3 regions of the Streptomyces sp. SYSU D01066-1 genome follow, and region 3 is predicted to be linked to each of the others. Evidence: riboswitches for the same ligand, from Rfam matches in the RefSeq annotation. Region 3 holds a riboswitch; each other region holds the start of a gene.

The links. Region 3 has a riboswitch for cyclic di-AMP ahead of ACY1JF_RS14950 (LysM peptidoglycan-binding domain-containing M23 family metallopeptidase). Riboswitches for the same ligand answer to the same signal wherever they lie in the genome.
Region 1: linked by a shared signal. The riboswitch ahead of ACY1JF_RS05835 (transglycosylase family protein) and the one ahead of ACY1JF_RS14950 (LysM peptidoglycan-binding domain-containing M23 family metallopeptidase) in region 3 are both predicted to bind cyclic di-AMP.
Region 2: linked by a shared signal. The riboswitch ahead of ACY1JF_RS16630 (M23 family metallopeptidase) and the one ahead of ACY1JF_RS14950 (LysM peptidoglycan-binding domain-containing M23 family metallopeptidase) in region 3 are both predicted to bind cyclic di-AMP.

What each region holds. Positions count from the first base shown of each region.
Region 1 is NZ_JBUDHV010000004.1:88,852-99,051, reverse strand. Features, by position in the region: gene ACY1JF_RS05865 (ATP-binding protein) at 1-355, shown strand, start outside; gene ACY1JF_RS05860 (tachylectin-related carbohydrate-binding protein) at 501-2,498, shown strand; gene ACY1JF_RS05855 (SurA N-terminal domain-containing protein) at 2,654-3,298, shown strand; gene ACY1JF_RS05850 (nucleoside triphosphate pyrophosphohydrolase) at 3,371-4,369, shown strand; gene ACY1JF_RS05845 (cytochrome P450 family protein) at 4,529-5,761, shown strand; gene ACY1JF_RS05840 (transglycosylase family protein) at 5,931-7,076, shown strand; cyclic di-AMP (ydaO/yuaA leader) riboswitch at 7,258-7,425, shown strand; gene ACY1JF_RS05835 (transglycosylase family protein) at 7,429-8,172, shown strand; gene eno (phosphopyruvate hydratase) at 8,450-9,739, shown strand; gene ACY1JF_RS05825 (FtsB family cell division protein) at 9,852-10,200, shown strand, end outside.
Region 2 is NZ_JBUDHV010000015.1:28,565-38,764, forward strand. Features, by position in the region: gene ACY1JF_RS16615 (DNA gyrase/topoisomerase IV subunit A) at 1-873, opposite strand, end outside; gene ACY1JF_RS16620 (M16 family metallopeptidase) at 1,508-2,869, shown strand; gene ACY1JF_RS16625 (M16 family metallopeptidase) at 2,866-4,254, shown strand; cyclic di-AMP (ydaO/yuaA leader) riboswitch at 4,457-4,617, shown strand; gene ACY1JF_RS16630 (M23 family metallopeptidase) at 4,630-5,394, shown strand; gene ACY1JF_RS16635 (GntR family transcriptional regulator) at 5,588-6,283, shown strand; gene ACY1JF_RS16640 (HPr family phosphocarrier protein) at 6,473-6,754, opposite strand; gene ACY1JF_RS16645 (bifunctional acetate--CoA ligase family protein/GNAT family N-acetyltransferase) at 6,873-9,752, shown strand; gene ACY1JF_RS16650 (DUF5998 family protein) at 9,816-10,200, shown strand, end outside.
Region 3 is NZ_JBUDHV010000012.1:168,676-178,875, reverse strand. Features, by position in the region: gene dxs (1-deoxy-D-xylulose-5-phosphate synthase) at 1-817, shown strand, start outside; gene ACY1JF_RS14970 (aspartate aminotransferase family protein) at 818-2,203, shown strand; gene ACY1JF_RS14965 (helix-turn-helix domain-containing protein) at 2,271-2,900, shown strand; gene ACY1JF_RS14960 (DUF6126 family protein) at 2,897-3,016, shown strand; gene ACY1JF_RS14955 (tyrosine-protein phosphatase) at 3,021-3,818, opposite strand; cyclic di-AMP (ydaO/yuaA leader) riboswitch at 4,240-4,402, shown strand; gene ACY1JF_RS14950 (LysM peptidoglycan-binding domain-containing M23 family metallopeptidase) at 4,405-5,253, shown strand; gene ACY1JF_RS14945 (SGNH/GDSL hydrolase family protein) at 5,495-6,280, shown strand; gene ACY1JF_RS14940 (MBL fold metallo-hydrolase) at 6,363-7,553, shown strand; partial or broken gene ACY1JF_RS14935 (IS1380 family transposase) at 8,039-8,505, shown strand; gene ACY1JF_RS14930 (NAD-dependent epimerase/dehydratase family protein) at 9,803-10,200, shown strand, end outside.

The DNA of each region.
Region 1 (10,200 bases), on a different contig from region 3:
CGTCACCGTCAGCCGCCGCACCCTCCGTCTGATCCTGACCGTGCACGGACTGATCCGCCTCGTCGACACCGCCGAACTGCTCGCGGCGGAGCTGGTCTCCAACGCCGTACGGCACACCGAGGGGCCCGCCGCCCTCCGGGTGCGCTGGTCGGGCGAAGTGCTGCGGATCACGGCGTGGGACGCCGATCCCGAGCCGCCCGCGCCGCCTCCGGAGGCCGGAGCGGGCGGCGACGAGCGGGAGGACGGTCGCGGGTTGGTCCTGGTGCGGGCCTGCGCGGACGTGTGGGGCTGGCGGCCTCTGGTCGAAAGCGGCAACAGAGGAAAGCTGGTGTGGTGCGAGCTGGTGTCGGCCTGACGCCGCTGTCAGCGATTTCACCGACCATTCAGCGGATCCACACAGGAAGGCGCGCGCTGTTCCCCCGCTCGACACTGCCTCGTTCACCGTCCGTTGCCTAACGTCCGGTGATCAAGAACATCGGCTCCGTGAGGGAAGGACATCGATGAGAGACGCGACGCGAAGAGGCCCCGGTCGGCGCCTGGCCGCTGTTCTGACCGCCGCCGCCGCGCTGCCCGTCGTGGCGCTCGCCCCGAGCCCGGTGCAGGCCGCCGAGACCGCCGCGGCAGCCGTCACCTGCGCCGGCACGGGCCCGACGTACGCCGTCGACACGGCCGGGAACCTGCTGCGCCAGGCCATGCCCACCCCGCTCACCGGCGGCACGATGCCGTCGCCCAGCACGATCGACACCGGCTGGTCCGGCTACGGGCAGGTCATGGCCGGCCCGGACCAGGAGCTGTACGGGGTCAAGTCCGACGGCCTCTACCTGAGCCGGCGCACCAGCTCGGGCACCTGGGACATCCACCACAAGAAGATCAGCAACAACTTCGGCCAGTACCAGCAGGCCGCGAACCGCGACAAGATAACCGTCGACCGGACCGGCCACATCTGGCGGCTCGACGAGAACGGCGCCCTGCGCTGGCACAGGTACTACGCGGACACCAGCTCCTGGTACCCCGGCGGCGACAAGATCGTCGACGCGGACTGGAGCCGCTACGACGCCGTCGTCGCCGGTGACGAAGGGGTGATCTACGGCCGGGAGGCCGCGACCGGGTCCCTGTACCGCTCCCGCTACGACTTCACCAGCCAGCGCTGGACCGAGCGTCACGTACGGGTGTCCTACTCCGGCTGGAACACCGAGGGCGACCTCGCGTCCCTGGGCGGCGACACCCTGCTGCGCGTCATGCCGGACGGCAACCTCCGCTACTACCGCTACGACGAGGACACCGACGCCTGGGCCGTCGCCGCCAAGGTCATCGGCTCCGACCGCTGGGCCGGGTACCTCAACGTGACCGCCGCTCCCGACACCTGCGGCGTCACCACCGACCACACCCCGCCGGCCCCGCAGATCACGGTGGAGGCCCACAGCACCACCAGCATCCTCCAGGCATCCGCCGGCACCGTGGAGTACGCCTACACGGACGGCATCGGCCGGCTCGTGCACGGACGCCAGTCGGACCCCTCCGACTTCAACAGCGTCCAGTGGACCGTCGTCGACGACCAGGAGGGGTTCACCGGCCGGCCCTCGCTGGCCGAGCACCCCGACGGCCGCCTGGTGCTGACCGCCCACAACCTGAACAGCGACATCTGGACGCGGAACCAGGCCGCCCAGTCCAGCGCCGACTGGTCGGACTGGGCCGACCTGGCCGGTCGGATGGCCCAACACGCCACCACCGCGAAGCTGCCCGACGGACGGCTGGTCCAGTTCTCCGTCGACGCGGACGGCAGGCCCTGGTACCGCGTCGAGCAGGAGGCCAACGGCTACTTCATGAGCTGGCTGCCGCTGAGCGGCGGCAGCCACACCCAGCCGCTGACAGCCGTCACCGTCCGCGACGGCATCCAGCTGTTCGGCGTCAACGCCTCCGGCACGGTGACCACCGCCCACTTCAGCGACGGCACCCTCTCGGCCTGGACCAACCTCCCCGGCACGGGCTTCACCGGCACGCCGGCGGTCGTGGTCTACCCGGGCTACCGGCTCGCCGTCTTCGCCCGCGACGCCGACGGGCACATCGTCACCATGGGCCAGACCACCGAGGGCGGCGCCTTCCCCGACACCTGGTCCCAGGTCGGCGACCAGACCTTCGCCGGCTCCCCGTCCGTCGTCATCAGCCCGCTGACCGGCATCACCGAGGTCATGGCCCGCGCCGACGACGGCTACCTCTACAACACCGGCGAACAGACCCAGGGCTCCGGCACCTGGCGCACCTGGAAGCGGGAGACCTCCGAAATCGCGGCCACCGACCCCACCGCCTTCGCCTACACCAACGCCTCCGGCCCCACCTGGGCCTTCTCCTACCGCACCAGCGCCAACCAGACCCGCGTCTACGCCGCCTCCAGCGCCACCACCCTCAGCACCTTCCGCACCACCGCGGCCACGGCCCCGCCGGCGCCCGTCTTCACCGCCCACGAACTCCCGGCGCCGACGGACGAGCGGTCCCGCTAGTCCCGCACCCGTCGACTCCGACCGGTGCGGCGCGGCGGTGCCCGACGTCCCGGTGAATCGTTGGTCGAATGGGTTGGCCGGAGCCCGTCCACTGCCTACCATCGATCACCGCAAGACTTTGTGCACCGTCGCACAATCTCCAACGGGAGGTTCCCTTGCACCGCCGTCGCACCGCGCTCCTCCTCACCGCCGCGATCGCCGCGGCGGCACCGCTCCTCACCGCCTGCGGGAACGACGCGCACCCCGGTGCGGCGGCCGTCGTCGACGGCCGGCGGATCACCGTCGCGCAGCTGGAGGACCGGGTCAGCGAGGTGCGCGCGGCCCAGCGCGCGGCCGTGCCCGACGAGGCGCAGTACGCGCAGGCCATCTCCAGGACCGGCAGCCTCACCCGCGACACCCTCCAGAGCATGGTCCTCGACCGGGTCCTGCACCGCGCCGCCCAGGACGCGGGCGTCACCGTCACCCGCAAGGAGGTCCAGCAGATGCGCACCGGGCTGCAGCAGCAGGCCGGGGGAGCCAAGGCGCTCAGGACGGTCTGGCTCCAGCAGTACGGCATCGCCCCGGGGCGCGTCGACGACAACCTCCGTCTCCAGCTGGAGGCCCAGAAGCTGGCCGAGCACCTCGGCACCGACACCGGCCGGCCCGCCTTCTGGAAGGCCCTGTCGCAGACGTCGAAGAAGCTGGACATCGCCCTCAACCCGCGCTACGGCACCTGGGACGTCGAGAAGAGCAGCCGTGCCGACGCGAAGACGCCCTGGCTACGGGAGGTCGCGCCGGCGGGAGTGCCCCAGGCGGCGTGACGGTACAGCCGTGAAGCCCGCCCCCTGTGGATAACTTCCGGGGCATCCGGCGCCGTGCGTTACGTTCGAGGTGTGAACGCCACGAGTCCCGAAGCCGCCGCCGGCCAGGTCCCCGCCCCCGGTCGCGTCGTCCTGCTCACCACCAGCCACCGCGTCGCCCCCGGTCTGCTGTCCTGGCCGGCCTGGCAGGCGCTGCGCGCCGCCGACCGCGTGCTGTGCGCGGACGGCGCGCACCCGCAGCTGCCGTACCTGCGGGAGGCGGGGATACGGGTCGACGAGTCGGCCCCCACCGCCGAGGAACTGGTCGACGCCTGCGCGGGCGGGCACACGGTGGTGGTCGTGGCGACCGGGGAGGGGGAGCCCGCCCTCACCGACGGACTCGCCCGGCTGGCCGGTTCCGGCCGCGTCGCGATGCCCGAGCTGGAACTGCTGCCCGCCTCCTACGACCTGCCCGGCGCCCGCCTGCTCGACCTCGTCCAGGTCATGGACCGCATCCGCGCCGAGTGCCCGTGGTCGTCGCGACGCACCCACGAGGGCCTGGTGAAGTACGTCCTGGAGGAGGCGTACGAACTCGTCGAGGCCATCGAGGAGGGCGACCGCGACGAACTGCGTGAGGAACTCGGCGACGTCCTGCTCCAGGTCGTCTTCCACGCCCGGATCGCCGAGGAGGACCCGGAGGCCCCCTTCTCCATCGACGACGTGGCCGCAACCATCGTCACCAAGCTGATCCACCGCCACCCGCACGTCTTCGGGGACGAGACCGCCACCACCCCCGAGGAGGTCAGGGAGCACTGGCTGCGCACCAAGGCGGTGGAGAAGCGACGCACCTCCGTCACCGAGGGCGTCCCGCTCGGCCAGCCCGGCCTGGCCCTCGCCGCCAAGCTGGCCTCCCGGGTGCGCACGGCCGGCCTGGACGTCCCGCTGCCCCGCGTCGAGGGCCCCGGCTACGAGTTGCTGGCGCTGGCGGTGCGCGCCGAGGCGGAGGGCGTGGACCCGGAGGCGGCCCTGCGCGCGGCGGCGCGGGCCTACCGGGACGCGATCCGGGAGACGGAGGCGCGGACGCGGTCGTAAAGGGCGCGGACGCGGTCGTCGAAGAGGGACGGATACGGTCGGGGGGTGACCGAGCAAGCCGAGCCCCGCCGCGCCACCCCTGCCCCTGCCACCCCGGCTCCTGCCGCCCCCGCCCCCGCCACCCCGGCCCCCGCCACCCCGGCCCCTGCCGCCCCCGAACTGTTCACCTGGGAGTTCGCGAGCGACCCGTACCCCGCCTACGCCTGGCTGCGCGAGCACGCCCCCGTGCACCGCACCCGGCTGCCCAGCGGGGTGGAGGCATGGCTGGTCACCCGGTACGCCGACGCCCGGCAGGCGCTCGCCGACCCCCGGCTGTCGAAGAACCCGGCGCATCACGCCGAACCTGCGCACGCCAAGGGCAAGACCGGCATCCCGGGGGAGCGCAAGGCGGAGCTGATGACGCACCTGCTCAACATCGACCCGCCGGACCACACCCGGCTGCGCCGGCTGGTGAGCAAGGCGTTCACCCCGCGCCGCGTCGCCGAGTTCGCGCCCCGCGTGCGGGAACTCGCCGACGGCCTCATCGGCTCCTTCGCGGGACGGGGCGAGGCCGACCTCATCCACGAGTTCGCCTTCCCGCTCCCCATCTACGCCATCTGCGACCTGCTCGGCGTCCCCCGCGAGGACCAGGACGACTTCCGGGACTGGGCGGGCATGATGATCCGGCACGGCGGAGGCCCCCGGGGCGGGGTCGCGCGGTCGGTGAAGAAGATGCGCGGCTACCTCGCCGACCTCATCCACCGCAAACGCCAGGCGCTGCCGCCCGAGCCCGCGCCCGGCGAGGACCTCATCTCCGGTCTGATCCGCGCCTCCGACGAGGGCGAGCACCTCACCGAGAACGAGGCCGCCGCGATGGCGTTCATCCTCCTCTTCGCCGGTTTCGAGACCACCGTCAACCTCATCGGCAACGGCATGTACGCCCTGCTCACCCACCCCGAGCAGCGCACCCGCCTCCAGGAGTCGCTCGCGGCCGGCGAGCGCGGCCTGCTGGAGACCGGCGTGGAGGAACTCCTGCGCTACGACGGCCCGGTGGAACTGGCCACCTGGCGGTTCGCCACCCGGCCGCTCACCATCGGCGGCCAGGACATCGCCGTCGGCGACCCGGTCCTCGTCGTCCTCGCCGCCGCCGACCGCGACCCGGCGCGCTTCACGGACCCCGACACCCTGGACCTCTCCCGCAAGGACAGCCAGCACCTCGGCTACGGCCACGGCATCCACTACTGCCTCGGCGCCCCGCTGGCCCGCCTGGAGGGCCAGACCGCGCTCGCCACGCTCCTGACCCGCCTGCCCGACCTGCGCCTGGCCGCCGACCCGGCCGAACTGCGCTGGCGCGGCGGCCTCATCATGCGGGGCCTGCGCACCCTGCCGGTGTCGTTCACCGCGACCGAGTGAATGATCCGTCGCACCCGCAAAGGTGACGCGCGGTCAGCACTGTGATCTCCATGTGATCTACACGGCATGAACTTGTGATGGGTGATCGTATGCCTATACGTTCACGGATCAGCGCGGCACCGAGCACCAACCGCCGTGCGGGCCCTGCTGTCTCGTGAAAGGTCTCCGCATGCTCTCCGGGAACGGCCGACACCGTCGCCCCCGCCAGGCCCCGGCCCTGGTCGTCGCTGCCGGAGTCACCGGCTCCGCCATCGCGATCCCGCTCCTCGGAGCCACCGGCGCCCACGCGGCCGACGGCGCGGCCTGGGACCGTGTCGCCGAGTGCGAGACCGGCGGCGCGTGGAGCCAGAACAGCGGCAACGGCTATTACGGTGGCCTGCAGTTGTCCCAGGAGGACTGGGAGGCGTTCGGCGGCCTCGAGTACGCCACCACCGCCGACCGGGCCAGCCGCTCCCAGCAGATCCGCGTGGCCGAGAAGGTGCTGGCGGCCCAGGGCGTCGCCGCCTGGCCGTCCTGCGGACCGCTCGCCGGACTGGAGGGGGGCGCGTCGGACGACGGCGCGTCGGACGATTCGTCCGGATCGGCGTCATCGGACGCGGAGTCGGACGGTTCTTCCGGTTCGAGTGGTTCCTCCGCTTCCTCCGGCTCAACCGGTTCGGCCGGTTCAGACGCGGAGTCGGACGATTCAGCCGATTCAGCCGGTTCGGCCGGTTCAGCCGGTTCGAGTGATTCGACCGGCTCTTCGGCGGACTCCGGTTCTGATTCCGGCTCCGACGCCTCCGGCCCCTCGTCCTCCCCCTCGGCCACTCCGTCCGCCGACACTTCGGACACTGGCGACGAATCGGCCGACTCCGGCACATCGTCCGAATCCGCCTCCCCCGTCGAGGAAGCGAGCGGCGCGGCCACCACCAAGCGCGACACCACGGACACCTCCGGCGCCACCGGCAGCGCCGACAACCTCGAACCGAGCCCCGCCATTTCGAGCCTCACCAGGACCGGCGAGGGTGACGCGGCCACCGGGACCGGCACCGGCCGGCACCGCGGCGGCAGCGCCGAGGAGGAGGCGGTGAAGGGCCGTTCGGAGTCGTCCTCGGGGCGGCACGCCTCGCGCGACGACGGGACGGCCCGGGACGCGGGCGACGGGACGTACACCGTCCGCGCCGGCGACAGTCTCTGGACCATCGCCGACTCCCTTGACCTCGCCGGGGGATGGTCCTCCCTCTACGCCGCGAACAAGGAGGCCGTAGGTGCCGACCCCGACCGCATCCTGCCCGGTCAGAAGCTTGCCGTCGGGACCGAACCGGTCGAGGAGTGACGGCAGTTCGCGTCGCGGTTGCGGGTGATTGTCCGTATTAAACGCCGTGAGAGATAGGTCTCAGAAGCCCTGATCGTCTTTGAAAATCCACCGCGGGCCTGCCTACGGTCGTGACCGCTCGCCATCGCGGGCCCCGGCCGCCGCAACGCCGAATCCTGCCAGCGGCAGTCCGGGAACAGTCGTCGCGCAAGCGCCGAAGGCAGGAGCGGGGGACCCAAGGTAAGTCGCCGCACCGGGCAGTTGAGCCGGAGCGGCTAGGGGTGGAGCCGAGTCCCGTGAGGGACCCGGCCGGGCAACTCAACCGGCCCGAACCCGACAGCTCACCTCGCAGGCGTCGGTGAGGGGATCATCCATGCTGTTCTCCAGCAAGGGCAAGCACCGTCGTCCGTCCAAGGCCACTCGCGCCATCGCCATCGCCGGCGTGACCGGTGCCGCCGTCGCCGCCCCGCTGATGGCGGCCGGCAACGCCTCCGCCGCCACCGAGTCCGAGTGGGACACCGTCGCCCAGTGCGAGTCCGGCGGCAACTGGTCCATCAACACCGGCAACGGCTACTACGGCGGTCTGCAGTTCTCCGCCTCCACCTGGGCGGCCTACGGGGGCACGCAGTACGCCTCCACCGCCGACCAGGCCAGCAAGGACCAGCAGATCCAGGTCGCCGAGAAGGTCCTCGCGGCCCAGGGCAGGGGCGCCTGGCCGACCTGCGGCACGGGCCTGTCCGGCGCCGGCTACACCGGCAGCCAGGGCAGCGGTTCGCAGGAGCAGAGCACCGGCTCCTCCACCGCCACCGAGGACCGCTCCACCGAGCAGCAGACCTCCCGCTCCCAGGAGCGCCCGGCGGCCGAGTCGACCGGAACGGCCCAGTCGACCGAGTCGACCGGGTCGGCCGACTCGGCCGGCAAGACCGTCACCACCCCCACCGGCGAGAAGGTCGAGAAGGGTGACGGCGAGTACAAGGTCGTCAAGGGCGACACCCTCAGCTCCATCGCCGAGGCGCACGACGTCGACGGCGGCTGGGCGGAGCTGTTCGAGCTCAACGACGACATCGTCGACGAGGCCGACCTGATCTACCCGGGTCAGCAGCTGCACCTGAAGTAGGACGGTGCGAACTCCCCGCCCCGGCGCGTCCTCCCCCGTACGCGCCGGGGCGGGGTCATGTCCGAAACGTGACGGCGGAAATCCACCCCCTGCTTTGTTCCGTTCAGAAACAATTTACTCTCGGTTCCGCACAACGGGTGGGTGACCGGCTGGCCGATCTCCCGGAGCCGGTTAGGCTCGGACCCGCAGAGCCGCTGCGTGCCGCACCTCCGCGTCACACACATGCGTCACCACGCACGCGTCACACAGAAGCGTCACATTGAAGAAGGAGATGCTCGTGCCGTCCATCGACGTCGTCGTAGCCCGGGAAATCCTGGACTCCCGAGGCAACCCCACGGTCGAGGTCGAGGTCGGCCTCGACGACGGCAGCACGGGTCGTGCCGCCGTTCCGTCCGGCGCCTCCACCGGTGCCTTCGAGGCCATCGAGCTGCGTGACGGTGACTCCAACCGCTACCTGGGCAAGGGCGTGGAGAAGGCCGTCCTCGCCGTCATCGAGCAGATCGGCCCGGAGCTGGTCGGCTACGACGCCACCGAGCAGCGCCTGATCGACCAGGCCATGTTCGACCTGGACGCCACCGACAACAAGGGCTCGCTGGGCGCCAACGCCATCCTGGGCGTCTCCCTCGCCGTCGCGCACGCCGCCTCCGAGGCCAGCGACCTGCCGCTCTTCCGCTACCTGGGCGGCCCGAACGCGCACCTGCTGCCCGTTCCGATGATGAACATCCTGAACGGCGGCTCGCACGCCGACTCCAACGTGGACATCCAGGAGTTCATGATCGCCCCGATCGGCGCGGAGTCCTTCTCCGAGGCCCTGCGCTGGGGCGCCGAGGTCTACCACACGCTGAAGAAGGTCCTGAAGAACAAGGGCCTGTCCACCGGCCTCGGCGACGAGGGCGGCTTCGCCCCGAACCTCGACTCCAACCGCGCCGCCCTCGACCTCATCCTGGAGGCGATCAAGGAGGCCGGTTACACCCCCGGCGAGCAGATCGCCCTCGCCCTGGACGTCGCCGCCTCCGAGTTCTACAAGGACGGCGTCTACTCCTTCGAGGGCAAGGAGCGCACCGCCGCCGAGATGACGGAGTACTACGCGGAGCTGGTCGACGCCTACCCGCTGGTCTCCATCGAGGACCCGCTGTTCGAGGACGACTGGGAGGGCTGGAAGACCATCACCGACAAGCTCGGCGACAAGGTCCAGCTCGTCGGCGACGACCTGTTCGTCACCAACCCGGAGCGCCTGGCCCGCGGCATCGAGGAGGGCGCCGCCAACGCCCTGCTCGTCAAGGTCAACCAGATCGGTTCGCTGACCGAGACCCTGGACGCCGTCGAGCTGGCCCAGCGCAACGGCTTCAAGTGCATGATGTCCCACCGCTCCGGCGAGACCGAGGACGTCACCATCGCCGACCTCGCCGTCGCCACCAACTGCGGCCAGATCAAGACCGGCGCCCCGGCCCGCTCCGAGCGCGTCGCCAAGTACAACCAGCTGCTGCGCATCGAGGAGATCCTCGACGACGCCGCGGTGTACGCCGGCCGCAGCGCGTTCCCCCGGTTCCGCTCCGCGAACCAGTAGGCGCGGCGAGGGCCGACCGCCCTGTGGAAGGCGGCGTCGTACGTACGTCCCCGTACCCGGTCCCGTACCGTGTGCGGGGACGTACGCGTGTGCACGGGAGGCGGGAAACGAGATGGCCGTGAGGGACCGGGACCGTTTCTCGACCGCGACCAGGATCAGGGCGCTCGGCGAGCAGACCGCGGCCCGGGTCTACCGTTCGCAGACCAGGCGCCAGGCCCGCCGCTCCCGGCTGACCGGCCGGGCGGCCCTGCTGGTGATGGTGATCTGCTCGCTGGTCGTGGTGCTCGCCTACCCGATACGGCAGTACGTCGCCCAGCGCGCCGAGATCGCCGAGCTCCAGCGGGAGAAGGAGCAGGCGCGGCAGCGGGTCGAGGACCTGCGCGACCTCAAGGCGCGCTGGCAGGACGACGCCTACGCCGAGCAGCAGATCCGGCGGCGGCTGCACTACGTGATGCCGGGGG
Region 2 (10,200 bases), on a different contig from region 3:
CAGGTCCTTGATCTTGGCGATCACCTTCTCCGGGCCGACCGAGAACGGCAGCTCGGTGACGACGAGGCCCTTGCGGCGGGCCGTCACCGTCTCCACGGTCACCGTCGCGCGGATCTTGAACGTGCCGCGGCCCGACGCGTACGCGTCCCGGACACCCGGCAGTCCGACGATCACACCGCCCGTGGGCAGGTCGGGACCGGGGACGTGCTTCATCAGGGCTTCGAGATCGGCGTTCGGGTACCTGATGAGGTGCCGGGCGGCGGCGATGACCTCGCGCAGGTTGTGCGGCGGCATGTTGGTGGCCATGCCGACGGCGATGCCCGAGGCACCGTTGACCAGCAGGTTGGGGAAGGCGGCGGGCAGCGCCTGCGGCTCCTGCTCCTGGCCGTCGTAGTTGGGGGCGAAGTCGACGGTGTCCTCGTCGATCGACTCCGTCATCAGCCCGGCCGCCTCGGCCATCCGGCACTCGGTGTACCGCATGGCGGCGGGCGGGTCGTCGTTGCCCAGCGAGCCGAAGTTGCCGTGGCCGTCGACCAGGGGGACGCGCATCGAGAACGGCTGGGCCATGCGGACCAGGGCGTCGTAGATCGACGCGTCGCCGTGCGGGTGCAGCTTGCCCATCACCTCGCCGACGACGCGGGCGCACTTCACGTACCCGCGCTCGGGCCTGAGGCCCATCTCGTTCATCTGGTAGACGATGCGGCGGTGCACCGGCTTGAGTCCGTCGCGTGCGTCCGGCAGGGCACGGGAGTAGATGACCGAGTACGCGTACTCAAGGAATGAGCCCTGCATCTCGTCGACGACGTCGATGTCGAGGATCTTCTCCTCGTACGGGTCGTCGGGCGGCGGGGTCTTCGTACTACGGCGGGCCATCGCTGCCGGCTCCTCGCTGAAGCGTGAACGGTGATCTGACGCGGTCCATTGTGGACCGAGGCACTGACAGCGACCGACCAGGACCCGTCGCGGGCGCCCGGCCCGGTGCTGTCCCGCAGGGTACGCCCTCACCTTTGCGGCCTCACGCGCACGCCCGGGCCCGCCGTCGGCGGCGCCCGCCGGGCAGCCTCGGAGCGATCTGCCGGCCCCGACGCGCGTCACCACGAGCACCGGCCGGTTCCCGCTGAGGCGCGCGCCGGGGCGCTCGCCCGCTCGCGGCCTCCGTCCCGTGCCCCTGCCTGCCCGCGCCCTCCCCTTGGTGCGTGCCCGCACCCGCGCCCGCACCGCCCGCGACCCCCCGCCGCCGCGCCCGCGCCGCCCGCACCGCCCGCGACCCCTCACCGCCGCGCCCGCGCCGCCCGCACCGCCCGCGACCCCTCACCGCCGTGCCCGCGACCCCTCACCGCCGTGCCCGCGGAGCTGCTCGCTCTCGGCGTACGGGAGGCGGGAACTTCTCCAGTGGTCCGCGCGCTTGCATACAGTGGCAGGACCGATAGGAATTCCGCAGTTCCGGCCCGTGACGCGGTCGGCACCGGTGATTCCGTCCAAGGTTTCCGCGATCGAAGGGACGTACATGCCCATGGGTCACACGGCCACAGCCGAGGCAGGCTCCGGCGGGCTGACAGCGACCGAGCACCGCCTGGCCAACGGCCTGCGCGTGGTGCTCTCCGAGGACCACCTGACCCCGGTCGCGGCGGTGTGCCTCTGGTACGACGTCGGCTCGCGCCACGAGGTCAAGGGCCGTACCGGTCTGGCTCACCTTTTCGAGCACCTGATGTTCCAGGGCTCCGCCCAGGTCAAGGGCAACGGTCACTTCGAACTGGTGCAGGGCGCCGGCGGCTCCCTCAACGGCACCACCAGCTTCGAGCGCACCAACTACTTCGAGACCATGCCCGCCCACCAGCTGGAGCTCGCCCTCTGGCTGGAGGCCGACCGCATGGGCTCCCTGCTCGCCGCCCTCGACGACGAGTCGATGGAGAACCAGCGGGACGTCGTCAAGAACGAGCGCCGCCAGCGCTACGACAACGTGCCCTACGGCACGGCGTTCGAGAAGCTGACCGCCCTCGCCTACCCGGAGGGCCACCCCTACCACCACACCCCGATCGGCTCCATGGCCGACCTGGACGCGGCCACCCTGGAGGACGCCCGCGCGTTCTTCCGCACCTACTACGCGCCGAACAACGCGGTGCTGTCCGTGGTCGGCGACATCGACCCCGAGCAGACGCTCGCCTGGATCGAGAAGTACTTCGGCTCCATCGCCTCCCACGACGGCAAGCCCGCCCCCCGGGACGGCTCGCTGCCCGAGGTCATGGGCGGGCAGCTGCGCGAGGTCGTCGAGGAGGAGGTCCCGGCCCGCGCCCTGATGGCCGCCTACCGCCTGCCGCACGACGGCACGCGCGCGTGCGACGCCGCCGACCTGGCCCTCACCGTCCTCGGCGGCGGCGAGTCCTCCCGCCTCTACAACCGCCTCGTACGGCGCGACCGTACGGCCGTCGCGGCCGGCTTCGGTCTGCTGCGCCTGGCCGGAGCGCCCTCCCTGGGCTGGCTGGACGTGAAGACCTCCGGTGACGTCGAGGTGCCGGTCGTCGAAGCCGCCATCGACGAGGAGCTGGCCCGGTTCGCCGAGGAGGGGCCCACCGCCGAGGAGATGGAGCGGGCCCAGGCCCAGCTGGAGCGCGAGTGGCTGGACCGGCTCGGCACGGTCGCCGGCCGCGCCGACGAGCTGTGCCGCTACGCCGTCCTGTTCGGCGACCCGCAGCTCGCCCTGACCGCCGTACAGCGCGTCCTGGAGGTGACGGCGGAGGAGGTACAGGAGGTCGCCAAGGCCCGCCTGCGCCCCGACAACCGCGCGGTGCTCGTCTACGAGCCCACCGCCCCCGCAGCCGACGCCGACGCCGACGACGCCACCGACGAGAACGAGGAGGCGGCCAAGTGACCGAGCTCGCCACCATGGACTTCCACCCCCGGCCGCAGGCGGGCGAGCCCAAGCCCTGGGCCTTCCCCGCCCCCGAGCGCGGCACGCTCGGCAACGGCCTCACCGTCCTGCGGTGCGACCGCCCCGGCCAGCAGGTCGTCGCCGTCGAGCTGTTCCTGCGCGCCCCCCTGGACGCCGAGCCGGCCGGTCTCGACGGCGTCGCCACCATCATGGCCCGCGCCTTCTCCGAGGGCACCGACAAGCACTCCGCCGAGGAGTTCGCCGCCGAACTGGAGCGCTGCGGGGCCACCCTGGACGCGCACGCCGACCACCCCGGCGTCCGGCTCACCCTCGAAGTGCCCGCTTCCCGCCTCGCCAAGGCGCTCGGCCTGGTCGCCGACGCCCTGCGGGCCCCCGCGTTCGCCGACAGCGAGATCGAACGCCTGGTGCGCAACCGGCTCGACGAGATCCCGCACGAACTGGCCAACCCCTCGCGCCGGGCCGCCAAGGAGCTCTCCAGGGAGCTGTTCCCGGCGGACTCCCGGATGTCCCGTCCGCGCCAGGGCACCGAGGAGACGGTCGCCGGCATCGACTCCGCGGCCGTCCGCGCCTTCTACGAGAAGCACGTCCGCCCCGCCACCGCCACCGCCGTGGTCGTCGGTGACTTCACCGGCGTCGACCTCGGCGCGCTGCTCGACGACACCCTCGGCTCGTGGACGGGCTCGGCGGCCGAACCGCGGCCCGTGCCCCCGGTGACCGCCGACGACACCGGCCGCGTCGTCATCGTGGACCGCCCCGGCTCCGTCCAGACGCAGCTGCTGATCGGCCGTACCGGTCCCGACCGGCACGACAGCGTCTGGCCCGCCCAGGTGCTCGGCACGTACTGCCTGGGCGGCACCCTCACCTCCCGCCTGGACCGCGTCCTGCGCGAGGAGAAGGGCTACACCTACGGCGTCCGCGCCTTCGGCCAGGTCCTGCGGTCCGCGCCCGACGGCACGGGCGCCGCGATGCTCGCCATCAGCGGCTCCGTCGACACCCCCAACACCGGCCCGGCCCTCGACGACCTGTGGAAGGTGCTGCGCACGCTCGCCGAGGGCGGGCTCACCGACGCCGAACGGGACGTCGCCGTGCAGAACCTGGTGGGCGTGGCGCCGCTGAAGTACGAGACCGCGGCGGCCGTCGCGAGCACGCTGGCCGACCAGGTCGAGCAGTACCTGCCCGACGACTACCAGGCGACGCTGTACCAGCGGCTCGCCGAGACCGGCACGGTCGAGGCCACCGCGGCGGTCGTCAACGCCTTCCCGGTGGACCGTCTGGTGACCGTCCTGGTGGGTGACGCGGCGCGGATCAAGGAGCCCGTCGAGGCCCTCGGCATCGGCGAAGTCACCGTGGTGAGCGCCGAGTAGCGGCACGCGCGCGTGGGGCGGTTCCGGCGACCTTCGTGCCGCCGGAACCGCCCTGTGTCCGAATGGGGTGGATTGGTGCAGAGGTTGCCCGTCTGCCCTGTGGGATGGACAACAAAAACCGTGATGCGTTTGAGTCTTGAACCGACGCCCGCTTAGCGTCTCCCCGGCTGTCCGTCAGGCAGTGCGCCGCACCCGCGGCACCGGACAGTCATCGCCGAGTCCCCGTACGGCGCGAGCCAGGGGAGCCGGGGACCCACCAGTCCCTGGGGTGAATCGGACGCCCGCGCGCAGCGAGGGGGCCCGTAGGAGACCTTCCTGCTCCGAACCCGTCAGCTAACCCGGTAGGCGAGAGGGAAGGAAAGGACCAGCCTCTACATGGCGTTCACGCGCGCCACCGGCAAGCACCGCCGTCCCGGCCGGGTACACCGCACCACCGTCCGCGCGGCCGGGGTCGCGACCCTCACCACCACCGGCGTCATCGGCACCCTCACGGCCCCCGCGTTCGCCGCCGAGCCGTCCCCCCAGGACACCGGCCTCACCCCGGTCATCACCCTCGGCGACTCGGTGGCCGAGGAGGTCAGCGCCCAGGCCGCCGCCCAGCGGCAGGCCGCCGAGGACGCCGCCGCCCGGGAGCAGGCCGAGCGGGCCGCCCGCGAGCGGGCCGCCGAGGCCGCCGAGCAGGCCCGCGAGGACCAGGAGCGCGCCGCCCGCGAGGCCGAGCGCAAGCGCCTGAACACCTACGTGGCCCCCATCAGCGGCTCCTACGTGTCCACCGCGTACCGGGCCAGCAGCGGTCTGTGGTCCTCCGGCACGCACACCGGCATCGACTTCCACGCCGCGTCCGGCACCGCCGTCCGCGCGGTCGGCGCCGGCACGGTCGTCGAGGCCGGCTGGGGCGGCGCGTACGGCTACCAGGTCGTGATCAAGATGCACGACGGGACGTACACCCAGTACGGCCACCTGTCGTCCATCGGCGTCTCCGTCGGCGAGACGGTCACCCCCGGCCGGCGGATCGCCCTCTCCGGGGCGACCGGCAACGTCACCGGGGCGCACCTGCACTTCGAGGCCCGCACCGGGCCGGAGTACGGCTCGGACATCGACCCGGTGGCCTACCTCCGCTCCCACGGCGTCACCGTCTGACGCCCCGCGGCACGGCACACCCGAAAGCCCCGGCTCCCCGAGCCGGGGCTTTCGGACGTTAAAGGTGACCAAAAACAGACCAAAAACAGCCAGGGAAACCGCCCCCCCGTCGGAAAGCGCGGCGCATTGCAATAGAGTCACTGAACACGCGTCAATCGTCGACGTTTCACGGGGATTAAGGCGGAGGTCGGTCATGCGTATTCCGGCGCATTCGGTGTGCACGGCGATCCGGGACGACATCGTCGCCGGTGTCTACGAGCGCGGCAGCCGGCTCACCGAGGAACTCCTCGCCCGGCGCTACGGCGTCTCCCGCGTCCCCGTGCGCGAGGCCCTGCGGACCCTGGAGGCCGAGGGATTCGTGGTGACGCGGCGCCACGCGGGCGCGTGCGTGGCCGAACCCACCGAACAGGAGGCCGCCGACCTGCTGGAGATGCGGCTGCTCCTGGAGCCGCTCGGCGCCGCCCGGGCCGCCCAGCGGCGCACCGAGGCCCATTTGAAGGTGCTGCGCGGCCTGGTGCGGCTGGGCCAGGAGCGGGCCAGGCGGGGCAACAGCGACGACCTGCGCTCGCTGGACGGCTGGTTCCACGAGACGCTCGCCCAGGCCGCCGGCAGCGCGGCGATGACCTCGACGCTGACCCGGCTGCGGCACCGGATCGCCTGGATGTACACCGTGGAGGCGCCCGCCAGCCCGGTCGACACCTGGGCGGAGCACGGCGCGATCGTCGACGCCGTGGCCCGGGGCGACGGCGAACGCGCCCGGTCGCTCACCGCGCTGCACACCGAGCGGTCGACGGCCGCGCACCGCCTGCGCCCCGCCCCGGGCGCCGACCGCGCGGAGCGTGTGAGGAACTCGCAACGTGCCGTAAACATGCCGAGCCTGCGGTATTAACACGGACGCCGTATACAAAGAGGAGTTATTCAGCGGGGTATTTTTCTGCTGCCGTTTCATTACCGTCCCCGTGTCTTTTCCGCCGGGGAACGCGGCTGGTTCACGGTGCCCGGGTACCGGGTGCGGAAAACACGGAAGCCGTGCCGGCCCCGAAGGACCGGCACGGCTCGCCCCGGGGCGCGCGACGGCTCAGACGGTCTCCGGAAGCTCCTCGAGCCCCTCGGCGACCAGCTTGGCCAGGCGGTCCAGCGCGGCGTCCGCGCCCTCGGCGTCCGACGCGAGGACGACCTCTTCGCCGCCCTGGGCGCCCAGACCCAGAACGGCCAGCATGGAGGCGGCGTTGACGGGGTTGCCGCCGGCCTTGGCGATCGTCACCGGGACGCCGCTGGCCGTGGCGGCCCGGACGAAGATGGAGGCGGGGCGGGCGTGGAGGCCCTCGGCCCAGCCGACGTTGACGCGGCGCTCAGCCATGTGTTTCTGCCCTTCGGTCGTGCAGGCTTGTCTAGACCAGTCTTCCATACGGCGCTCCCGCCGGACGGCCCCCTTCGGCCCCGGGCCGCTGTCGTACCCGAGCCGTACGCTGGGCCCCATGCAGACCGCGTCGGACCGGCACGAGTACCCCGCCCACTGGGAGGCGGACGTGGTGCTGCGCGACGGCGGCACCGCCCGCGTGCGCCCCATCACCGCCGACGACGCCGAGCGCCTGGTCAGCTTCTACGAGCAGGTCTCGGACGAGTCCAAGTACTACCGCTTCTTCGCGCCCTACCCCCGGCTGTCCGCCAAGGACGTCCACCGCTTCACGCACCACGACTTCGTGGACCGGGTGGGACTCGCGGCCCTGGTGGGCGGCGAGTTCATCGCCACCGTACGCTACGACCGGATCGGCGCCGGCGGCACGCCCGCGCACGGGCCGGCCGACGAGGCGGAGGTCGCCTTCCTCGTCCAGGACGCCCACCAGGGACGCGGCGTGGCCTCCGCGCTCCTGGAGCACATCGCCGCGGTCGCGCGCGAGCGCGGCATCCGCCGCTTCGCCGCCGAGGTGCTCCCCGCCAACACCAAGATGATCAAGGTGTTCACGGACGCCGGGTACACCCAGAAGCGCAGCTTCGAGGACGGCGTCGTCCGCCTGGAGTTCGGCCTCGAACCCACCGACCGCTCGCTCGCCGTGCAGTACGCGCGCGAACAGCGCGCCGAGGGCCGTTCCGTCCGGCGGCTGCTCACCCCCGGCTCGGTCGCGGTCATCGGCGCCGGCCGCACCCCCGGCGGCGTGGGCCGCGGCATCCTCGGCAACATCAGGGACGCCGGTTTCACCGGCCGCCTGTACGCCGTGAACCGCGCCTTCGAGGAGGGGCGGACGGAGCTGGACGGAGTGCCGGCCCACCGCTCGGTGCGGGAGATCGAGGGGCCCGTGGACCTCGCGGTCGTCGCCGTCCCCGCCGAGCGGGTGCCGGAGGTCGTCACCGAGTGCGGCCGGCACGGCGTGCAGGGACTGGTCGTCGTCTCCGCCGGGTACGCCGAGAGCGGTCCCGAGGGCCGTGAGCGCCAGCGCGCCCTGGTGCGGCACGCGCGCGCGTACGGGATGCGGATCATCGGCCCCAACGCCTTCGGCGTCGTCAACACCTCACCCGAGGTCCGGCTCAACGCCTCCCTCGCCCCCGAGCTGCCGCGCCCCGGCCGGATCGGGCTGTTCGCCCAGTCGGGCGCCATCGGCATCGCCCTGCTCTCCCGGCTGCACCGGCGCGGCGGCGGGGTCACCGGCGTGACCGGCGTGTCGACCTTCGTCTCCGCAGGCAACCGGGCCGACGTCTCCGGCAACGACGTCATGCAGTACTGGTACGACGACCCCGACACCGACGTCGCCCTGATGTACCTGGAGTCCATCGGCAACCCGCGCAAGTTCACCCGCCTCGCGCGCCGCACGGCGGCGGTCAAGCCGCTGGTCGTGGTGGCGGGCGCCCGGCACGGCGGCGCGGCGCCGCGGGGCCACCCGGTACGGGCCACCCGGCTGCCGCACGCGACGGTCTCGGCCCTGCTGCGGCAGGCCGGCGTGATCCGCGTCGACACGATCACCGAGCTGGTCGACACGGGGCTGCTGCTGGCCCGGCAGCCGCTGCCCGCCGGACCGCGGGTGGCCATCCTGGGCAACTCGCAGTCGCTGGGCCTGCTCACCCACGACGCGTGCCTCTCCGAGGGGCTGCGCCCGCTGCCCCCGCTGGACCTGACCACGGCCGCGGCACCGGCGGACTTCCGGGCGGCGCTCGCCGAGGCGCTCGCCGACGACGCGTGCGACGCCGTGGTGGTGACCGCGATCCCGGCCTTCGGCGAGGGCGCGGCCGGCGACGCCGCCCTGGCGGAGGCCCTGCGTTCGGCCACCGTCGAGTCGCCCGCCAAGCCCGTCCTGGTGGTCCACGTGGAGCTGGGCGGCCTGGCACGGGCCCTGTCGGCGGCCACGAGCACGGCCCCGGCCCCCCGCCCGGCCCCGCCCCCGCCGGCCGGCCGGCCCCCCGCCCCGGCGGAGGAGCCCGCCGTCCCACCCGGGCGGCCCCCGGCCCACGTTCCCGCCGAGAGTCCCGCCCAGGGCCCCGCCGAGAGCCCCGCCGAGGGCACCCGCCTCATCCCCGCCTACCCCGCCGCCGAGCGCGCGGTCCGGGCCCTCGCCCAGGCCGTCACCTACGCCCGCTGGCGTCGCGACACCGCCGAGCCGGGCAAGGTGCCGGAGTACGAGGACGTGGACGAGAAGGGCGCCGCCGAGCTGATCCAGCGCCTCCTCGCGCGCGGCGAGGGGCTCACCCTCGGCGCCGAGGAGACCTGCGAACTGCTCGGCCGCTACGGCGTCCACGTCCACCGCGCCCTGCCCGCCCCCACCCCCGACGCCGCCGTCGCCGCCGCGCGCGGCCTGGGCCGGCCCGTCGCCCTGAAGGCCACCGCCCCCCATCTGCGCCACCGGGCCGACCTGGGCGGCGTACGCCTCGACCTGGCCGACGAGGAGCAGCTGCGACGCGCGTACGAGGAGCTGACCGAGCTGTTCGGGACCCCGGCCGAGCTGCGGCCCGTGGTGCAGGCCATGGCGCCGCGCGGCGTCGACACCGTCGTACGGGCCGTCATCGACCCGGCGGCCGGCGCCGTGCTCTCCTTCGGGCTCGCCGGAGCCGCCACCCAGCTGCTCGGCGACACGGCGCACCGGCTGATCCCGGTCACCGACCGGGACGCGGCATCGCTGATACGTTCGATACGTACCGCTCCGCTCCTCTTCGGCTGGCGCGGTTCCGACCCGGTCGACACCGCCGCCCTGGAGGAGCTGCTCCAGCGCGTCTCCCGCCTGGTCGACGACCATCCGGAGGTCGTCGCCGTCACCCTGGAGCCGGTGGTCGTCGCCCCGCGCGGTCTCAGCGTCCTGGGCGCCTCCGTGCGCCTGGCGCCGCCGCCCGCCCGGGACGACCTCGGTCCGCGCACGCTCCCGGCGTACTGAGCACGGCCCGCGGTGGTCCCGCGCGCCCACGACCGTGCCGGGCAGTCAGTGGGTCCCCGTAGGATGGACGGCATGGCCAAGACCAGTACGACGACCCAGGGGCTGCGTGCGGCGATCGAGCGCAGCGGCTACTACCCGGCCCTCGTGGCCGAGGCGGTGGAAGCCGCCGTGGGCGGCGAACCCGTCCGGTCGTACCTGGTCCACCAGGAGACCACGTTCGACCAGAACGAGGTGCGGCGGCACGTGACCGTGCTCGTCCTCACCGGCAACCGCTTCATCGTCAGCCACACCGACGAGCAGGCCGCCGACGACACCTCCCCGTCGCCCTACGCCACGACGTCCACGGAGTCCGTCAGGATCGGCCGGATCTCCTCCATCGTCGTCAGCCGGGTGGTCGCCGACCCCGAGCAGTACAAGCCGGGCACCCTGCCCCGCGAGATCGTGCTGA
Region 3 (10,200 bases):
CGACCGGGTCTGGGACGTCGGCATCGCCGAGCAGCACGCCGCCGTCTGTGCGGCGGGCCTCGCCACCGGCGGCGTCCACCCGGTCGTCGCCGTCTACGCCACCTTCCTCAACCGGGCCTTCGACCAGGTCCTGATGGACGTGGCCCTGCACCGCTGCGGGGTCACCTTCGTCCTGGACCGGTCCGGCGTCACCGGCGTCGACGGCGCCTCCCACAACGGCATGTGGGACATGTCGGTCCTCCAGGTCGTCCCCGGTCTGCGCATCGCCGCCCCGCGCGACGCCGACCAGTTGCGCGCCCAGTTGCGCGAGGCGGTCGCCGTCGACGACGCGCCGACGGTGCTGCGCTTCCCCAAGGAGTCCGTGGGCCCCGTCGTACCGGCGGTGGACCGGATCGGCGGCCTCGACGTGCTGCACGCCGCGGACGAGCCCGAGGTGCTGCTCGTGGCCGTCGGCGTGATGGCGCCGGTCTGCCTCCAGGCCGCCGGACTGCTGGAAAGCCGGGGCATCGCCTGCACCGTCGTCGACCCCCGCTGGGTCAAGCCCGTCGACCCCGCCCTGCCGCCACTGGCCGCACGGCACCGCCTGGTCGCCGTCGTCGAGGACAACAGCCGCGCGGCCGGGGTCGGCGCCGCGGTCGCGCTGGCCCTCGGGGACGCCGAAGTCGACGTACCGGTACGGCGGTTCGGCATCCCGGAGCAGTTCCTCGCGCACGCCAAACGCGCCGAGGTGCTCGCCGACATCGGTCTCACCCCGGTCGAGATCGCCGGCCGGATCAGCGCGAGCCTGGCCCTCGCGCCGGGACAAGGAGAGAACTGAATGACCAAGGAGTTCGACCTCGGCGCGCTCCTGGCCGAGCGCGGGGCCGAGCGGTACGAGCTGCACACCCGGCACCTCAACCACCAGCTCCCGCGCATGCTGCGCACCATCGGCTTCGACAAGGTCTACGAGCGCGCCGAGGGCGCGTACTTCTTCGACGCGGACGGCGACGACTACCTGGACATGCTCGCCGGGTTCGGGGTGATGGGCCTCGGCCGCCACCACCCCGTCGTCCGCAGGGCGCTGCACGACGTCCTCGACGCCTCCCTCGCCGACCTGACCCGCTTCGACTGCCAGCCGCTGCCGGGCCTGCTCGCCGAGAAGCTGCTGACGTACAGCCCGCACCTGGAGAGGGTGTTCTTCGGCAACAGCGGCACGGAGGCGGTCGAGACGGCGCTGAAGTTCGCCCGGTTCGCCACCGGCAGACCCCGCGTCCTCTACTGCGACCACGCCTTCCACGGGCTGACCACCGGCTCCCTGTCGGTGAACGGCGAGTCCGGGTTCCGGGACGGCTTCGCCCCGCTGCTGCCCGACACGGCCGTACCGCTCGGCGACCTCGACGCGCTCGCCCGGGAGCTGAGGAAGGGGGACGTGGCCGCCCTCGTCGTCGAACCGATCCAGGGCAAGGGCGTGCACGAGGCGCCGCCCGGCTACCTGCGGGCCGCGCAGGAGCTGCTGCACCGGCACAAGGCGCTGCTCATCGCCGACGAGGTGCAGACCGGCCTCGGCCGCACCGGCACCTTCTACGCCTACCAGCACGAGGCCGGCGTCGAGCCCGACCTGGTGTGCGTGGCCAAGGCGCTGTCCGGCGGGTACGTCCCGGTCGGCGCCACCCTCGGCAAGGACTGGATCTTCAAGAAGGTCTACTCGTCGATGGACCGGGTGCTGGTGCACTCGGCCAGCTTCGGGTCCAACGCGCAGGCCATGGCGGCCGGGCTCGCGGTCCTGCACGTCATGGACGACGAGCGGCTCGTCGAGAACGCCCGGACCACCGGTGACCTGCTGCGGTCCCGGCTCGCGGCGCTCGTCGACAAGTACGAGCTGCTCGCCGACGTACGCGGCCGGGGGCTGATGGTCGGCATCGAGTTCGGCCGGCCCGCCTCGCTGAAGCTGCGCAGCCGCTGGACCATGCTCCAGGCCGCCCGCAAGGGCCTGTTCGCCCAGATGGTCGTGGTGCCCCTGCTCCAGCGCCACCGCGTCCTCACCCAGGTCTCGGGCGACCACCTGGAGGTGATCAAGCTCATTCCGCCGCTGATCGTGGGGGAGCGGGAGGTGGACCGCTTCGTCGACGCCTTCACCGAGGTCATGGACGACGCGCACAGCGGCGGCGGACTGGTGTGGGACTTCGGCAGGACGCTGGTGAAACAGGCGGTGGCACACCGCTGAGGCCGCTGTTTTTGCCTGTGAGGCAAAAGATTTGCCTCACAGGCAAAAACAGGGCTGAATGGGGGGCATGAGCCCCTCGGAAGCCTCCGGAGCCCCCGGAGCCGGGCCGGCGGCGGACCTGCCCGCCGTGGCGCCCCAGCTCCGCGAGCTGCGCCGCCGCGCCTCCCTCACCCTGGAGGCCGCGGCCCGCGCCGCCGGGCTGTCCCCGGCCCACCTCTCCCGGCTGGAGACCGGACGGCGCCAGCCCTCGCTGCCCATGCTGCTGGCCCTGGCCCGTGTCTACGGTACGACCGTCTCGGACCTGCTCGGCGAGACCGCCGCCGAGCGGGACGCCGTCGTGCGCGCCGCCGACGCGGAGCCGACCGTCGCGGGCGGCTGGACCTACCGGCCGGCCGGCGCCCCCGGCCGCGGCATGCAGGCCCTCCGGGTCCAGGTGCCGTACGGCTCGCAGGGCGACATCGTGCGGGTGCACCCCGGCGAGGAGTGGCTGTACGTGCTCGGCGGGCGGCTGCGGCTGCGTCTGGGCGACGCCACGCACCTGCTCATCCGCGGGGACAGCGCGCACTTCGACTCGCTGACCCCGCACCGCATCGCGGCGGCGGACCCCGACGGGGTCGAGCTGCTGTTCGTCCACACCCTGCTGCAGAGCCCCACGGCCACGCTGTGCCTGGGGCCGCTCACCGGAGGCACGCCATGAGTGACATCGAGGAGAAGTTCCCCCGCGCCCTGTGGGTGCGGCTCATCGTCTACATCGCCGTCGGCCACGTCTTCGCGGCCTTCGTGTACCTGCTCTTCGAGGTCGGCGCGAAGTGACGTCCTAGTCCAGCAGCCGGTCGCGCAGCCGGTCCCGGGTCCGCGGGGTGATCCGCAGGCCCCGCTCCAGATAGGCGTCGACGCCGCCCCAGGTCCCCTCGATGGTCTCGAAGGCCGCGGTCAGGTACTCGGCGCGCGCGTCGAACAGGGGGCTGAGCAGTTCCATGACCTCGGGGGAGTAGGCCGAATCCGCGGAGCCGCTGCGCTTGACCTTGTAACGGCGGTGCTTCTCGTTGGACTTCAGGTAGTCCTCGACGATCGCCTCCCGCTCCACGTCCAGCGCCAGCAGTGTCACCGCGATCGACAGGCCCGCGCGGTCCTTGCCGGCCGCGCAGTGCATCAGGGCCGGGACGCTGTCCCCGGCGAGCGCGTGCAGCACCTGGGAGTGCTCGGCGGTGCGGTCCGTGATGATCGAGCGGTACGAGGCGATCATCCGGTCCGCGCCCTTGCCGTCGGCGAGGATCTCCCGCAGTTGGTCCAGGTCGCCGTCGCGGACCATCTTCCAGAACTCGGCGCCGTCGGCCGGGTCGGACAGCGGCAGGTTCACATTGCGCACGCCCGGCAGGGTCACGTCGGGGCCTTCGAGCTTCTGGTCGGCCGCGTTGCGGAAGTCGAAGACGGTGTGCAGGCCCAGGCCCGCGAGGAACGCCGCGTCCTCGGCGGTCGCGTGGGCGAGGTGGCCGCTGCGGAACAGCACGCCGAACCGCACCCGCCGTCCGTCCGCGGCCGGCAGGCCGCCCACGTCGCGGAAATTACGCACCCCGGCCAGCTCCGGCTCGGTCGACGGGACCTGTTGCGTCACAAGGACTCCTCCCATTCGGCCCCGCTGCCGCTGTTCGACGGCGGGTGCGCCCGACGATACGGCATACCGGCCCCCGAAAGCGTCCTAGTTGTCCCTCTGTGTGACTTGTGATGCGTCTGTCTGAATTGGAGCGTTTTTCCCAACTCGCTCTGGAATAAAAGTCGCTGGAACGCGCCCGCGTGAGCAGCGTCATATCCGTGACCGTGCGTCGCGCTTCATGTCCACGTAATACGGGGGCTTTTCAAGGGCGTTCGGCCCCGGCGCATTCGCCGCCGTAGACGCAGGGTTACCGATATTCCCCACAAAGGATCATGTGAAACGCCTTCACCGGTAATCCCTCGCTTGTCCCTGTGCGTCCTGGTCCCTTACGTTCACCATCGATCCGGACGGACGCCTAATCCTGCCGCCGACCGGAGACCACACCCACCCACCACCCGTACGCGGCAGGAGCGGGGGACCCACAGGTACGACCGCCTGTTCCGGTTCCCGGGACGGCTAGGGGTAAAGCCGCGCTCCCGTGGCGCGGCCGGGCATCTCCAGCCCGCACCCGACAGCTCACCTCGCAGGCGCCGGAGAGGAACTCACCATGCCCGCGAAGGGTAAGCACCGCCGTACCAGGACCCAGCGCCTGACCCGCGCCCTCGCCGCCGCCGGAACCGGCGGCGCCGCACTCGCCCTGCCGCTCCTGGGCGCCGCGGGTGCCCATGCCGCTCCCGCACAGTCCGCCGCCGCGCAGGAGGCGCGGACGTACACCGTCCGTGCCGGTGACTCCCTGGCGAAGATCGCCGACGCCGAGAACGTCAGTGGCGGCTGGAAGAAGCTCTACGCGGACAACCGCGACGCCGTCGGCGACGACCCCTCGCTGATCCGTCCCGGCCTGAAGCTCGCCCTCGGCGGCGAGGCCGCGGCGAGCGCCGACTCCGCCTCGGACGCCACGGACACCACGGGCGCCGCGGACACCGCGGACACCGCGCAGAAGGAGTCGGCGCAGTCGGCCTCGGACACCTCTGAGGCTTCGGACAGCTCCGCCGGCTTCGTGGCCCCCGTCGACGGTGACACCGTCGGCACCCCGTACCACCAGTCGGGCAGCATGTGGTCCAGCGGCTACCACACCGGTACCGACTTCGTCGTCCCGACCGGCACCCCGCTGAAGGCCGTCGGCGCGGGCACGGTCGTCACCGCCGGCTGGGGAGGCGCGTACGGCAATCAGGTCGTCATCAAGCTCGCCGACGGCAACTACGCCCAGTACGCCCACCTGTCCTCGATCTCCGTCTCCAGCGGCGACGCCGTGACGGCGGGGCAGCAGATCGGTCTCTCCGGCGCCACCGGCAACGTGACCGGCCCGCACCTGCACTTCGAGATCCGCACCACGCCGGACTACGGCTCGGACATCGACCCGCTCGCCTACCTGCGGTCGCACGGCGTCTCCGTCTGACGCCGCCCGCTCCGCGCGCCCACCGAAGGCCGGACCCCGATCCCCGGGTCCGGCCTTCGGTGCGTCCTGCGCCCTGTGTTCTGTGTCTGCTGGAGCGGAGCTTGCTTATTCCGTAATAGGCCAACACTTTAAAGTGGCCTTTCTCACCGCCCGTCAACCCCTGCCTACGGTCGCGTAGGTCACAATCCACGGTGAATCATGGGCCGACGTGGCAGACGATTCGAAGAGTGACGAGAGAGCAGTGATCGGGTCGTACGTGGCGGTGGGGGACAGCTTCACCGAAGGTGTGGGTGATCCCGGCCCCGGCGGGGCGTTCGTCGGCTGGGCCGACCGCTTCGCCGTTCTGCTCGCGGACCGACGGCCCGAGGGCGACTTCACGTACACCAACCTCGCCGTACGCGGAAAGCTGCTCGACCAGATCGTGGCGGACCAGGTGCCCCAGGCGGTCGCTCTCGCGCCGGATTTGGTCTCCTTCTGCGCGGGCGGCAACGACATCCTCCGGCCCGGCACCGACCCGGACGAGGTGGCCGAACGGTTCGAGCGGGCGGTGGCCGCACTCACCGCCACGGCCGGCACGGTCATGGTGACGACCGGCTTCGACACCCGGCGGATGCCCGTCCTCAAGCACCTGCGGGGCAAGATCGCCACGTACAACGGGCACGTGCGGGCCGTAGCCGACCGCTACGGGTGCCCGGTGCTGGACCTGTGGTCCCTGCGCAGCATCCAGGACCGCCGCGCCTGGGACACCGACCGGCTGCACCTCTCGCCCGAGGGACACACGCGCGTGGCGCTGCGCGCCGGCCAGGTCCTCGGTCTGCCGGTGCCGGCCGATCCGGAGCAGCCCTGGCCCCCGCTTCCGCCGCGCGGCACCTTCGACATCCGCCGGGACGACGTGCAGTGGGCGCGCGAGTACCTGGTGCCGTGGATCGGACGCCGGCTGCGGGGTGAGTCCTCCGGCGACCACGTGACGGCCAAGGGGACGCTGTCGGCGGACGACATCAGGACGCGGATCGCGGCGGTCGCCTGAGCCGACGGCGGGCGGATGACGGAAACCGCTGTCACACCGGACGGCCATAATGAAGGCCTGTCCTACCCCACTTGGAGGTACCGTGGCCGGTTTCCGTCCCCTCAGCCCGGGGCTCCGCGCACCGTGGCCCGAGGCCTTCGGCGCGGACCCGAGCGGTGAGCGCATGGCGCGCATCCGCAGATCACCGCACTTCGCGGACGGCGTCTTCCAGAACCCGGGAGGCGCCGCCCGCACCCGGCCCTCCGACTCGACCGGGTTGGTCAAGTCCTACCTGGACCGTCAGGCGCGGGCCCGCCGGGTTCCCGCCGGGACCATCCCCATGCACCCCGTCACCGTCGCCGACCTGGCCCGTCCCCCGGCCACCGGTCTCCGGCTGACCTGGGTCGGGCACTCCAGCGTGCTGGCCGAGATAGACGGGCAGCGGGTGCTGTTCGACCCGGTGTGGGGCGAGCGCTGCTCCCCGTTCTCCTTCGCCGGCCCCAAACGGCTGCACCCGGTGCCGGTGCCGCTGGCCGCCCTCGGTCCGGTCGACGCCGTCGTCATCTCGCACGACCACTACGACCACCTCGACCTGCCCACCGTCAAGGCGCTGGCCGGCACGGACACCCTGTTCGCCGTTCCCCTCGGTGTCGGCGCCCACCTGGAGCGCTGGGGCGTCCCCGCGGGCCGGCTGCGTGAGCTCGACTGGCACGAGGAGACGCAGGTCGGCGGCCTCACCCTGACCGCCACCCCGGCCCGCCACTTCTGCGGCCGGGCCCTGCGCAACACCCAGCACACACTCTGGGCCTCCTGGGTGGTCGCCGGGCCGGAACACCGCGTCTACCACAGCGGCGACACCGGGTACTTCGACGGTTTCCAGGACATCGGCGCCGCGCACGGCCCGTTCGACGCCACGATGATCCAAGTCGGCGCGTACGCGGAGTTCTGGCCGGACATCCACATGACCCCGCAGGAGGGTGTCCGGGCCCACCTCGACCTGCAGGGCGGGCGTCCGGGCGGGGTTGTGCTGCCGATCCACTGGGGCACGTTCAACCTGGCGCCGCACCCGTGGGCGGAGCCGGGGGAGTGGATGAAGGACGCGGCCGAGGAGGCTGGGCAGGCGGTGGCGTTCCCGCGGCCGGGGGAGCCGTTCGAGCCGGCGGGGGAGCTGCCGGTGGAGGCGTGGTGGCGGGCGGTGTCGGGTCCGATCGAGCGTCCGTGGCGTGCTCCTCGGGGCGCGGAGGGTGTGGCCGGGACGAGCAGGGGTGATCTCGACCTCGCCAGTGAGCGGTGAGTGGTGAGGGCGGTCGGGGGCGAGATGGGGGAGATGGCGCGGATGCCGGAGCGTCTCTCTGCTGAAGAGCGGGATCGTTTGCTGCGAGCCCTGGACGGGGCGCCAGGCGTGGAGTGTGGAGTCACCGCGCAGTGCTTCAGGCCCTTGCCGTCCCTGGGAGGACCGTCTCGGGTTGTTGTCCGGCCGCGCGTTGTGGAGTGCTGAGCTTGTGGGAGGGGCCCGGCCGGGCAGCGCGGCTGCGCGAATCGGCCCGCTGCCGGCCGGCTTGCTCGGTAGATCGCTTCGTCCGCGCTGCCTTGCCCATCAAGGACGCGTTTGAGGCGATGACGGTGTTCACAGGTGCTCACCTTCAACGTGTGCTGTCGGTTGTCGGTGCGCGCCGGAAGGCGCACCGGTCGGCACAGCAAAAATTGGACCGTCCGAGGGGGCTTCACCCGTCGTGCGTCGTTGAGGCGGTGCCCGGTTTTTCGCGGCCGGTGCCGCCAGACGGAAGCCCACGCCGATCGCTTCGAGATGCGGCTCGCAGACGCCGTGCCGACGGGCGCACCGGGCCAGGTCCCGGTCGTGTCGGGGCCGGCGGCGCGAACGGCATGCGGATCGCGTACTTCGCGGCCGACAGCCCTGGCCGGCCGGTCGCCGCTCTCCAGCTCCGTCACCGGCCGCGGGCCCGGGTCGCCGGCCTGCGCGGCCTCCCCCTGCACACCACCGCCCAGAGCGAGGTCCGGCTCGCAACCGTCCAGGTCGCTCCCGACCTGCCGGCCTGGTGCCCATGCTCGCTCCGGCGGGCAAGGCCCGGCTCCGAGAGCCTTGTCGCCTGCGCTTCCGCCTGTTCTCCGCGGCCGCCCAGCTTGTCCCCATCGGCCGACACGGACTCGGCCTCCCCCAGGACCGGCCCAGGACCGGCCAGATCACCGCCGTCCTCGAACGGCTCACGCTCCTGCCCGGGCCCGGCTGGCCGGCGACTCCTACCGTCCCGACGGCCGCACCATCCGATCCCGTGCTGTGGAACCTGGCGCCCACCCGAGGTGGCGACCGGGCCGTCGGCCTGTCCACGATCAGCTCCGGACAGCGAAAGGGCCCACCGACTCCGTCCACGGGCCCTCACCAAGGATCGAGGGTGACGGCGCGGGAGCCCTGCCCGTCGTGTGCCCCCTCCCTCCCTTCCTCCCGCACGCGGGCTCCGTCACTGGATGCTGTGCATGTTCAATGAGAACTTGCCGATCTGCATCGCACAAGGAGATCGACTGAAGCCGACTTTTCAGGCGAAAGGTGGCCTCCTCGTAAGGGGAACCGCCGCCCGCTGGGCATCCATTGTCCGTGTATGCAACATTCACCCTCCATGGCTTGATCGATCATCGGCTGGCGCCAGAAATTCCCCCACACCCTCAGAAATGTTCGATCTTGAGCGTTTTGATCCACCTACAAAACATCGCCGCTGCCGGTCATCATCTTCAATGTCTGCATGGTTAGGGCGGATGCCGGGAAACGCGAGACGGCGATAACCGCACCATCTCTAGCGAGGACTGCGCGGCGATGACGTACAGACCTGTGGCAGGACAGGCCATCTCGATGGGGAAGGGCCGGTTGGCTCCCTTGGTCGACGGCCCGAGTGGAGCCGGACCTCAAGGATGTTTTCGGCGGCCGGCGTGGTGTTCATTCGCGCAGTCGAGCAGGAGAGGGCTCGAATGACGCCACGCTGACGGAGTCGTCGGAAACCGAACCCGCCTTCTCATCTCTCGTTGACGCCCCGGTTGGATGGTGTTTTCCGAAACCTCGGGGAAACGGTCGATGTTCACCGAGACCACGGCCACCTGCGACGGAGCGGCACGCGAACACCGCCTGCGGCGGAGCGCGCTCCGCAGCGGGAAACCGTTGCGGGCGGCGTGAGCGCATACTGCGCTGCGCCGGCTGACTTTCACGTACTGGCCGGGCGTTCGGCTTGGGATGCATTCGGCGAACACGGTGACTTCCGAGGGTTCCAGCCAGGGCCTGCCGCTCGCGAAAGCGGCCCGCGCTAGTTCTCCGAAAAGCCCCCTACCTCCCCTCGTCGGCCCTGTGTGACCTGGACGACCTATCGCCTCTCCCGGCAAGAAAAGCGCCTCTGAACTACGCGACATGAGTGACCCCGCAGACGATGACGTCGCTGGGCCTCGTCACATCGAAACCCCGTCCCGGCGCCGGGCTCCTCGTGGGCTCGGGTTCGCCCGTTGACCGTCCATCTCTCATGCACGTTCTCTGGAGGACAGCCCATGCGCGTATTGGTGACCGGTGGTTCGGGAATGCTGGGCGGTGATCTCGTCCGCAGACTCGTCGAGGACGGGTACGACGTCCACAGCATCGACCTGAGGCCGCCCGTCGATGCGGACGTACGCCCCGCCGAGGCCGGTCGGACCGGATACCGCCATACCATCGGCGACATCCGCGACACCGCGTTCCTCAGCCGCGCCCTCGTCGGCACGGACGCGGTGGTGCACTGTGCCTCAGCACTGCCGAGCTATCCCGCCGAACAGATCCGCTCGATCGTCGTCGACGGCACGCGGAGCGTGATGCGGGCCGCGCGCAGTGCCGCCGTCGAACGCGTCGTCCATGTCTCCACCACCGCCGTCTACGGCATTCCCAAGGATCTCCCGACCCCGGAGGACCATCC